DNA from 2 places in the Burkholderia sp. IDO3 genome. Region 1 is predicted to be linked to the other one. Evidence: predicted binding sites of a transcription regulator. Region 1 holds the regulator's gene; the other holds the start of a gene.
The links. The regulator FliA, encoded in region 1, starts transcription of late flagellar genes. The targets are predictions, from matches to a motif close to CTAAAGTTTNNNNNNNNNNNGCCGNTA.
Positions count from the first base shown of each region.

Region 1 (5,631 bases):
TGATCGATCCGCTCGGCCTCGAAGTCGGCTACCGGCTGATTCCGCTCGTCGACAAGAACAGCGACGGCGAGCTGCTCAAGCGCATCAAGAGCATCCGCAAGAAATTCGCGCAGGAAATCGGCTTCCTGCCGCCGGTGATCCACATCCGCGACAACCTCGAGCTGCGGCCGAACGCGTACCGGATCGCGCTGAAGGGCGTCGAGATCGGTACCGGCGAGGTGTTCCCCGGCCAGTGGCTCGCGATCAACCCGGGCCAGGTGACGGCCGCGCTGCCGGGCGCGCTCACGCAGGATCCGGCGTTCGGGCTGCCGGCCGTGTGGATCGACGTCGCGATGCGCGAGCAGGCGCAGGTGTACGGCTACACGGTGGTCGATGCGAGCACGGTGGTCGCGACGCACCTGAACCATCTGGTCGTCCAGCATGCGGCCGAACTGCTCGGCCGCCAGGAAGTGCAGGCGCTCGTCGAGCGCACCGGCAAGGACGCGCCGTCGCTCGTCGAGGATCTCGTGCCGAAGACGATCTCGCTCACGACGCTGCAGAAAGTGCTGCAGAACCTGCTCGACGAAGGCGTGCCGATCCGCGACATGCGCACGATCCTCGAATCCGTGTCCGAACACGCGGGCCGCGGCGACGCGTACGAGATCACCGCCGCGGTACGGCTGTCGCTCGGCCGGGCGATCACGCAGCAGTGGTATCCGGGCGCGGGCGAGATGCAGGTGATGGGTCTCGATTCGAATCTCGAGCGCGTGCTGTCGCAGGCGCTCGCCACCGGCGCAAATCCGGGCCTCGAGCCGGGCCTTGCGCACAACCTTCTGACCGGCACGCAGCAAGCGATGCTGCGTCAACAGAATCTCGGGCTGCCGCCCGTGCTGCTCGTGCAGCACGCGTTGCGCGCGATGCTCGCGCGTTTCCTGCGCCGCAGCCTGCCGCAATTGAAAGTGCTGTCGTACGCCGAAGTGCCGGATACACGCACGATCAAAGTCGTTAACGTCATCGGGGGTCCCGCTTGAACATTCGCAAATTCACCGGCGCGACCAGCCGCGACGCGCTTCGCCTCGTGCGCGAAGCACTCGGCGCCGACGCCGTCGTGCTGTCGAACCGCACGCTCGATGACGGTAGCGTCGAAATCGTTGCACTCGCCGATTCGGACCTCGCCGCGGTCGCGCCGTCGGCTGCCGTCCGCCCGCGCGCGAGCGCGCCGCGGCCGGAGTCCGTGCCGGCCGCCGCGGTGCCGGGCATCGTGTCGCGCCCGGGCGCCGCGCCCGCACGTCCGGCCGGCAATCCGTATGCCGCCGGCGCCGGCGGCCTGCCGGACGTGTTCTCGTCGGTGTTCGGCGCCAGCGCCGAAGCGGCGGAGCCGGCCGCGTTCGACGCCGACACGAATGCGCCGGCCGAGCTGTCGCCGTCGCGCGCCGCGTCGGCGTCCGCAGCCACCGCGCCCGCGACGCCCTCCGAACCCGCGCCGTGGCTCGTCGAGCATGCGAAGCGCCTGACGCAGCAGCGCGACGCGCTGATGATCCGTACCCACGCGGCACCCGCCGCGCCGCAAGCGCCGGCCCCCGCACCGCAGGACGCGGCGCCGGCCGGCTGGGCGCGCGACATCGTGCGCGACGCCGAACGCCGGATGCCGGCCGCGACCGCGGCCACCGCCCGTACGAACGACACCGCCGCCGCCCGTGCGAACGACGCGGACGCCGCGAAGCCGGCCGAGCGCGCGCGCCTGTCCGCCGACGCGGCCGCCGTGGTCGCCGACGCCGTGAAGTCGCGTATCGAAAGCGTCGTCAACGACACGGTGATGCACGAGCTCGGCGCGATGCGCGGGATGATGCAGGAGCAGTTCGACAGCCTGATGTGGCACGATCGCCAGCGCCGCAGCCCGGTGCACGGCGCGCTGACCAAGCACCTGTTCGCGGCCGGCTTCTCCGCGCAGCTCGTGCGGATGCTGGTCGACAACCTGCCGCCGGGCGACGGCACGCAGACCTTCGAGCAGGCTCTCGAATGGGCGCAGTCGGTGCTCGCGGCGAACCTGCCGGTGCTCGACAGCGAGGATGCGCTGATGGAGCGCGGCGGCGTGTTCGCGCTGATGGGGCCGACCGGCGTCGGCAAGACGACCACCACCGCGAAGCTCGCCGCGCGCTGCGTGATGCGCTTCGGCGCGAGCAAGGTCGCGCTGCTGACCACCGACAGCTACCGGATCGGCGGTCACGAGCAACTGCGCATCTTCGGCAAGATCCTCGGCGTGCCGGTGCACGCGGTGAAGGATGCGGGCGATCTCGCGCTCGCGCTGTCCGAACTGCGCAACAAGCACATCGTGCTGATCGACACGATCGGCATGAGCCAGCGCGATCGCGCGCTGTCCGACCAGATCGCGATGCTGCACGGCGCGAACGCGCCGGTGCAGCGCCTGCTGCTGCTCAACGCGACGAGCCACGGCGACACGCTCAACGAAGTCGTCCAGGCGTACCGCAGCGCGGGCGAGCATCCGCAGGCGGCATCTCCGGGCCTCGCCGGCTGCATCCTGACCAAGCTCGACGAGGCGACGCACCTGGGCGGCGTGCTCGACACGGTGATCCGCTACAAGCTGCCCGTTCACTACGTGTCGACCGGCCAGAAGGTGCCGGAGAACCTGTATGTCGCGACGACCCGCTTCCTGCTGAAAAGCGCGTTCTGTGTGCCGCGCGACGGCTCGCCCTTCGTGCCGCAGGACGAGGACATGCCGACGCTGCTTTCCGCACTGACCGTACGTTCCACCGCCGAACTGCACGAGGTGCGATTTGGATAAACGGATCATCGACCAGGCCGAAGGGCTGCGCCGCCTGCTGGCCGGACGCGCGTCGCGCGTCGTCGCGGTGACGGGCGGCCCGGCGGGCGTCGGCTGCACCACCACCGTCGTGAACCTCGCGGCGGCGCTGGCCGCGCTCGGCAAGGACGTGCTCGTCGTCGACGAGCGCGCCGGCGCGCGTTCGGCCACCGCGACGCTCGCGGGCGCACGGCTGCGCGACGGCGAACGCACGCGGGTGGCCGCCGGCTTCGGCCTGTGCGCGGCCGGGCAGGGCGGCTACAGCGATGCGCAGTTGAGCGACTTCATCGACGGCCAGGCCGACATCGTGCTGGTCGATGCGCGGCCCGGCGCCGACGGCGCGCTCTCGGCGCTCGCGCGCGAGGCGCACGACGTGCTGATCGTCACGCGGGTTTCCGCGAAGGCGATCACCGAAGCCTACGCGTGCATGAAGCGCCTGCACTTCGCGCAAGCGCTCGCGCAGTTCCGCGTGCTGACCAACCACGTCGGCAACCACGCGGACGCGAAGACCGCCTTCGACAACCTGGCGGGCGTCGCGAACCGCTACCTGACGGTGTCGATCGCGGATGCCGGCTGCGTGAGCGCCGACCCGCTCGTCGAGCGGGCGCGCGAACTGATGCACACCGCGGTCGACGCGTTCCCGTCGTCGGCGGCCGCGCGCGACTACCGGCAGATTGCCGCCGACTTGCTGTACTGGCCGATGCGCCCGCGTTCGGGGGCGGGCCGCGCCGTCCACGCGGGCGGCAAGCCGTCGTACGAGGCGAGTGCGGCCCACGCCGCGTGAGCGAAGGAGAGAGCCATGATGTACAACGCTCAAGGAAAGATGACCCAGGCCGACGTGCTCGCGCAATACGCGCCGCTCGTGCGGCGCCTGGGGTTGCAGCTCGTCGCGAAGATGCCGGCGAGCGTCGATCTCGACGACCTGATCCAGGCCGGCATGATCGGCCTGATGGATGCGGCCGGCCGCTACAAGGAAGACCAGGGCGCGCAGTTCGAGACCTATGCGACGCAGCGCATTCGCGGCGCGATGCTCGACGAGCTGCGCAGCAACGACTGGCTGCCGCGCAGCCTGCGCAAGACGTCGCGCGAGGTCGAGCACGCGGTGCACCAGGTCGAGCAGCAGCTCGGCCGCTCGGCGAGCGAGGCCGAGATCGCGCAGCACCTGAAGATGCCGCTCGACGAATACCAGGGGATGCTGCAGGACCTGCACGGCAGCCAGCTCATCTACTACGAGGATTTCGACCGCGCGGCCGACGACGAGCCGTTCCTCGACCGCTATCGCGTCGATCACGCCGATCCGCTGTCGGCGCTGCTCGACGACCATCTGCGCGATGCGCTCGTCGACGCGATCGAGCGGCTGCCCGAGCGCGAGAAGCTGCTGATGTCGCTGTATTACGAGCGCGGGCTGAACCTGCGCGAGATCGGCGCGGTGCTCGAAGTCAGCGAGTCGCGCGTGTGCCAGCTGCACAGCCAGGCCGTTGCGCGGCTGCGCGCGCGGTTGCGCGAACAGGCGTGGGTCGGCGCGGAAACCTGACCCTTTCATTGTGCCCACGCGCGCCGACGCCGCGCGTGCCGCGCAATTCTCGCGCCGATTTGCTACAATCCCTCCCGTTTTCCGAGGAGCGTTGCGACGGACCTTCTGCGTCCGCCAGGCTCGGAGAGCTTCACCAAGCAGCCGTGCGGCGAGATGTTGGATGCGCGCCGGCCCCGCTTCCTGAACGGCGCTCACGTCACCAATCTAGAAACTTTTTAGAAAGGAGGGCGTGATGAACGCCATTATCGATTCCCAGGCTTCCAAGGATTACGTCGTCGCCGACATGGCGCTTGCCGGCTGGGGCCGCAAGGAACTGAACATCGCCGAGACCGAAATGCCGGGCCTCGTGCAGATCCGCGACGAATACAAGGCGCAGCAGCCGCTGAAGGGCGCGCGCATCGCGGGCTCGCTGCACATGACGATCCAGACCGGCGTGCTGATCGAGACGCTGAAGGCGCTCGGCGCCGATGTCCGCTGGGCGTCGTGCAACATCTTCTCGACGCAGGACCACGCGGCTGCCGCGATCGTCGAATCGGGCACGCCGGTGTTCGCGTTCAAGGGCGAGTCGCTCGACGAATACTGGGAGTTCTCGCACCGCATCTTCGAATGGCCGAACGGCGAATTCGCGAACATGATCCTGGACGACGGCGGCGACGCAACGCTGCTGCTGATCCTCGGCTCGAAGGCCGAGAAGGACCGTTCGGTGATCGCGAAGCCGACCAACGAGGAAGAAGTCGCGCTGTACAAGTCGATCGCGACGCACCTCGACGCCGACCCGACCTGGTACTCGACGCGTCTCGCGCACATCAAGGGCGTAACCGAGGAAACCACGACCGGCGTGCACCGCCTGTACCAGATGGAAAAGGACGGCCGCCTGCCGTTCCCGGCGTTCAACGTGAACGACTCGGTCACCAAGTCGAAGTTCGACAACCTGTACGGCTGCCGTGAATCGCTCGTCGACGGCATCAAGCGCGCGACCGACGTGATGATCGCGGGCAAGGTCGCGGTCGTCGCGGGCTACGGCGACGTGGGCAAGGGCTGCGCGCAATCGCTGCGCGGCCTCGGCGCGACCGTGTGGGTCACCGAAATCGATCCGATCTGCGCGCTGCAGGCGGCGATGGAAGGCTACCGCGTCGTGACGATGGAATACGCGGCCGACAAGGCCGACATCTTCGTGACGGCGACCGGCAACTTCCACGTGATCGGCCACGATCACATGAAGGCGATGCGCCACAACGCGATCGTCTGCAACATCGGCCACTTCGACTCGGAAATCGACGTCGCGTCGACCCGCCAG
Region 1 is NZ_CP028963.1:205,852-211,482, forward strand. It holds gene flhA (flagellar biosynthesis protein FlhA) at 1-1,010, shown strand, start outside; gene flhF (flagellar biosynthesis protein FlhF) at 1,007-2,782, shown strand; gene DCN14_RS15355 (AAA family ATPase) at 2,775-3,584, shown strand; gene DCN14_RS15360 (RNA polymerase sigma factor FliA) at 3,600-4,334, shown strand; S-adenosyl-L-homocysteine riboswitch at 4,412-4,534, shown strand; gene ahcY (adenosylhomocysteinase) at 4,567-5,631, shown strand, end outside.

Region 2 (5,631 bases), 380 kb from region 1:
AGGACAATGGCGCGCTGAAGATGGTGACGGCCGGCGCGAACCTCGCCGACGTCGTGAAGGCGCTGAACACGCTCGGCGCGACGCCGGCGGACCTGATGTCGATCCTGCAGGCGATGAAGGCGGCCGGTGCGCTGCGCGCGGACCTGGAGGTCATCTAAATGGCAGCGAACCTTCCCGATGCAAACGACCTCACGCAGCGCTTCGCGCTCGACGTGCAGGGTTTCGACGCGCTGCGCGCGCAGGCGAAGCAGTCGCCGCAGGCCGGCGCGAAGGCGGTCGCCGGCCAGTTCGACGCGATGTTCACGCAGATGATGCTCAAGAGCATGCGCGATGCGACGCCCGACGGCGGGCTGCTCGATTCGCACACGTCGAAGATGTACACGTCGATGCTCGACCAGCAGCTCGCGCAGCAGATGTCGAAGCGCGGGATCGGCGTCGCCGACGCGCTGATGAAGCAACTGCTGCGCAACGCGGGGCAGGGGGCCGGCAGCGACTCGGCGGCCGACGTCGGCGCGGCCGGGCTGGGCGCGGCGGGCTTCGGCGCGGGCGCGTCGGGCAACGAAGGCAGCCTCGCCGCGATGAGCGCGATGGCCCGGGCCTACGCGAACGCGGCGAACAACGGCGCGCTCGCCGGCGCGCGCGGCTACTCGGCCGGCAGCGCGCTGACGCCGCCGCTGAAAGGTGCGAGCGGTGTGCAGAACGCCGACGCATTCGTCGACCGGCTCGCCGGGCCGGCGCAGGCGGCGAGCGCGACCACCGGCATCCCGGCGCGCTTCATCGTCGGCCAGGCCGCGCTCGAATCGGGCTGGGGCAAGCGCGAGATCCGCGCGAGCGACGGCTCGACCAGCTACAACGTGTTCGGCATCAAGGCGAACAAGGGCTGGACGGGCCGCACGGTGTCGGCGCTGACGACCGAATACGTGAACGGCGCGCCGCGCCGCGTCGTCGCGAAGTTCCGCGCGTATGATTCGTACGAGCACGCGATGACCGACTACGCGAACCTGTTGAAGAACAATCCGCGCTATGCGGGCGTGCTGAGCGCGAGCCGCAGCGTCGAGGGTTTCGCGCACGGGCTGCAGAAAGCCGGTTATGCGACCGACCCGAATTACGCGAAGAAACTGATCTCGATCATGCAGCAGATCGGCTGAGCGGGCGCGGCGGGCCCGGAACCGGCCTGCCGCCCGCTCGCGGTCTTTCGGACCGCGCCCGGCTCCCGCCGCGCGCGGTTTCAACGTTTGCGCGAAAAAAATGCCGCAATTCGATCTAAACTTTCGGTGAGCACTGCCGCTAAGTGTGTGAGACCAGCAACCGGGCCCATGTTCTGGCCCGGTTTTACTGCGCACCGGTTGCCCCGGGCGCCCATGACAAGAAAACCGGCTAGCCATGAATATCGAAACGTCGTCCGCTCCGAGTCAGGATGCGGGCCACTCCGGGCCCGATTACGCCCGCCGCAATCCGCTGGAGATCGGCGTGCAGCTGCGCAACCTCGTGAACCGGGGCGATTTCCTGACCGTCCAGTACCCGGGCGGCCAGCTTGTCACGCGCCTGCTCGAAGTCGACGTCGGCGCGCGCACGTTCACGTTCGACTGGGGCGCGCTGTCCGAGCAGAACGCCGGCATTCTCGCCGCGTCGCACTGCACGTTCTCGGCCGCGCCGGACGGCGTGCGCGTCGAATTCACCACGGGTACGCCGCGCGAGACGCGCTACGAGGGGCTGCCCGCGTTCGTCGCCGATTTCCCCGACGTGCTCATGTGCATCCAGCGCCGCGAATATTTTCGCGTCGATGCGCCGGTGATCGATCCGTTCCTGTGCCGCGGCAAGCTGCCGGACGGCGAGGGCTTCGTGTTCGAGGTGCACAACCTGTCGCTCGGCGGCGTCGGCCTGCGCACGGCCGACGAGCGCGTCGAGGCGCTCGAGGTCGGCACGCTGCTGCCGGAGGTCGAGCTCGAATTGACCGGCCACGGCAAGCTGTCGCTCGACCTGTGCCTCGTGTCGCAGCGTTCGACCCAGATGCCGAACGGCTCGCGGCGCTACCAGCTCGGGTTTCGCTTCATGTCGTTGCCGGGCAGCGCGGAGAACACGCTGCAGCGCCTGATCACGCAGCTCGAAATGAAGCGCCGCTCGCTCGCGCGGGCCTGACGCGCGCTGCCGGCCCCCGCGCGGGCCGCTTTCACGCCGGGCGCCGCCAGGGCCCGCCCGTCTCCCCGAACGCGATGCGCGCCCGCGCGTCGCGCGTGCATTTTTTCCTCAATTTTTCCGCTCGGCGGCCGTTATACCGGGAGTCACGCAACCCGGCGGCCGCAGCCCGGCCGGCCCATCAGGATCGCGCATGTCCAACTCTCTCTTGAACCTCGGCGTCAGCGGCCTGAATGCCGCACTCTGGGGCCTCACGACGACCGGCCAGAACATCAGCAACGCCGCGACGCCGGGCTATTCGGTCGAGCGCCCGGTGTATGCCGAGGCGAGCGGCCAGTACACGTCGAGCGGCTACCTGCCGCAGGGCGTGAACACCGTCACCGTGCAGCGGCAGTACAGCCAGTACCTGAACGACCAGCTGAACAGCGCACAGTCGCAAAGCGGCGCGCTGTCGACCTGGTATTCGCTCGTCGCGCAGCTGAACAACTACGTCGGCAGCCCGACGGCCGGGATCTCGACCGCGATCACCAACTATTTCACCGGGCTGCAGGGCGTCGCGAACAATGCGTCCGATCCGTCGGTGCGGCAGACCGCGATGAGCAACGCGCAGACGCTGGCCGACCAGATCACGGCGGCCGGCCAGCAGTACGACGCGCTGCGCCAGAGCGTGAATACGCAGCTCACCAGCACGGTGTCGCAGATCAACACGTACACCGCGCAGATCGCGCAGCTGAACCAGCAGATCACGGCCGCGAACAGCCAGGGGCAGCCGCCGAACCAGTTGATGGACCAGCGCGATCTCGCGCTGTCGAACCTGTCGAGCCTCGCCGGCGTGCAGGTGGTGCGCAACGACAGCGGCTACAGCGTATTCCTCGCGGGCGGCCAGCCGCTCGTCGTCGCCGACAAGAGCTACCAGCTCGCGACCGTGGCGTCGTCGTCCGATCCGAGCGAGCTGACCGTCGTGTCGCAGGGCATCGCCGGCGCGAATCCGCAGGGCCCGAACCAGACGCTGCCCGATTCGTCGCTGTCGGGCGGCACGCTCGGCGGCCTGCTCGCGTTCCGCAACCAGACGCTCGACCCGGCGCAGGCGCAGCTCGGCGCGATCGCGACCAGCTTCGCCGCGCAGGTCAACGGGCAGAATGCGCTCGGCGTCGACCTGTCGGGCATGCCGGGCGGCAAGCTGTTCACGATCCCGGATCCGGCCGTCTACGCGAACCAGGGCAATACGGGCAATGCGTCGCCGAGCGTGTCGTTCACCAATGCGTCGCAGCCGACCACGAGCGACTACACGCTGTCGTACGACGGCACGAACTACACGCTGACCGATCGCGCGAGCGGCACGGTGGTCGGCCAGTCGACGTCGATGCCGGCCTCGATCGGCGGCCTGGACTTCTCGTTCGCGGCTGGCACGCAGATGAATGCCGGCGACCAGTTCACCGTGCTGCCGACGCGCGGCGCGCTGGACGGCTTCGCCCTCGCGACGTCGAGCGGCTCGGCGATCGCGGCCGCGTCGCCGGTGGTGGCATCGGCCGCCACGACGAACTCGGGCAGCGCCACCATCACGCAGGGCGGGGTGAGCGCCGGCTACCAGGTGCCGTCGACCACGCTGACCTACGACGCGGCGAGCCAGTCGCTGTCGGGTTTCCCGGCCGGCACCACGGTGACGATCGGGAGCACGCCGCCGCAGACGGTGGAGATTACCGACGGCACGACGCAGGTGCCGTACGATCCGTCCGTGGGCGCGACGCTGACGATGTCGGGCACCGCGCAGGGCGCGATGAACGGCGTGACCGTGTCGCTGGCGGGCACGCCGGCGGACGGCGATTCGTTCAAGATCGGGCCTTACGCGGGCGGCACGAACGACGGTTCCAACGCGCTCGCGCTGTCGCAGATCGTCAGCGCGAAGTCGTTCGGCAACGGCTCGACCACGCTGACCGGCGCGTATGCCGGCTACGTGAACGGCATCGGCAACTCGGCGAGCCAGCTGAAGTCGTCGAGCGCCGCGCAGACGTCGCTCGTCGGCCAGATCACGACCGCGCAGCAGGCGGTGTCGGGCGTGAACCAGAACGAGGAAGCGGCGAACCTGATGCAGTACCAGCAGCTCTACCAGGCCAACGCGAAGGTCATCCAGACGGCCGCGACGCTGTTCCAGACCGTGCTCGGCCTGTTCAACTGATTCCGGGGATCGAAGCGATGCGGATTTCCACTTCCCAGTTTTACCAGCTCAACGTCGCGCAGATGAGCGACCAGCAGGCGCAGCTCGCGCAGCTGTACCAGCAGATTTCGAGCGGCGTGAGCCTGTCCACGCCCGCCGACAACCCGCTCGGCGCCGCGCAGGCGGTGCAGCTGTCGATGAGCTCGGCGACGCTGTCGCAGTACGCCACCAACCAGAACGTCGCGCTGTCGTCGCTCCAGAAGGAAGACCAGACGCTGACGAGCGTGAACAACCTGCTGAACAGTATGCATACGATCGTCATGCAGGCCGGCGACGGCTCGCTGTCCGACAGCGACCGGGCGGCGCTCGGGACCCAGCTGCAGGGCTATCGCGACCAGCTGATGACGCTCGCGAATACCGCGGACGGCGCGGGCAACTATCTGTTCGCGGGCACGCAGTCGACGTCGGCGCCGTTCTCGAACGCGGCGGGCGGCGGCGCGGTGTACAGCGGCGACAGCGGCACGCGCGACGTGCAGATCGCCGATACGCGCTCGATTTCGCAGGGCGACAGCGGGGCCAGCGTGTTCATGTCGGTGCCGATGCTCGGCAGCCAGCCGGTGCCGGCCGCCGGCACGGGCGCGACGGGCACGGGCAATACCGGCACCGGCACGATCGGCGCGGTGTCGATCACGAACCCGGCGGCGGCGACCAACGGCCACGCGTTTACGATCACGTTCGGCGGCACGGCGGATGCGCCGACCTATACGGTGACCGACAGCACGATCGGGCCGTCGAGCGAGACCCAGCCGCAGCCGTATTCGGAAGGCGGTGCGATCGCGCTCGGCAACGGCCTGACGGTGCCGGTGTCGGGTACGCCGGCCGCGGGCGACACGTTCACGGTTACGCCCGCGCCGCAGGCCGGCACCGACGTGTTCGCGACGCTCGACACGATGATCGCCGCGCTGAAGACGCCGGTCGGCAGCAATACGTCCGCTGCGGCCGCGCTCGCGAACACGATGACGACCGGCACGACGAAGCTGAACAACACGATGACGAACATCCTCACCGTGCAGGCGTCGGTCGGCGGCCGCGAGCAGGAAATCCAGGCGATGCAGGCGGTGAACCAGAACAATTCGCTGCAGGTCACCAACGACCTGTCGGATCTGACGAGCACCAACATGGTGTCGACGATCAGCCAGTTCCTGCAGATGCAGAACGCGCTGTCGGGCGCGCAAAAGGCCTACGCGCAGCTGCAGAACCTGTCGCTGTTCCAGTACATCAATTCGTGATGCCCGCGATGACCGTCGCGATGTGAGCGTTCGCTTACATCGCGCGGCGCA
Region 2 is NZ_CP028963.1:3,415,387-3,421,017, reverse strand. It holds gene DCN14_RS30755 (flagellar basal body P-ring protein FlgI) at 1-158, shown strand, start outside; gene flgJ (flagellar assembly peptidoglycan hydrolase FlgJ) at 159-1,148, shown strand; gene DCN14_RS30740 (flagellar brake protein) at 1,384-2,139, shown strand; gene flgK (flagellar hook-associated protein FlgK) at 2,330-4,312, shown strand; gene flgL (flagellar hook-associated protein FlgL) at 4,330-5,580, shown strand.
Region 2: a site for FliA is predicted at 2,247-2,273, ahead of flgK (flagellar hook-associated protein FlgK). Genes of this name have one in related genera too.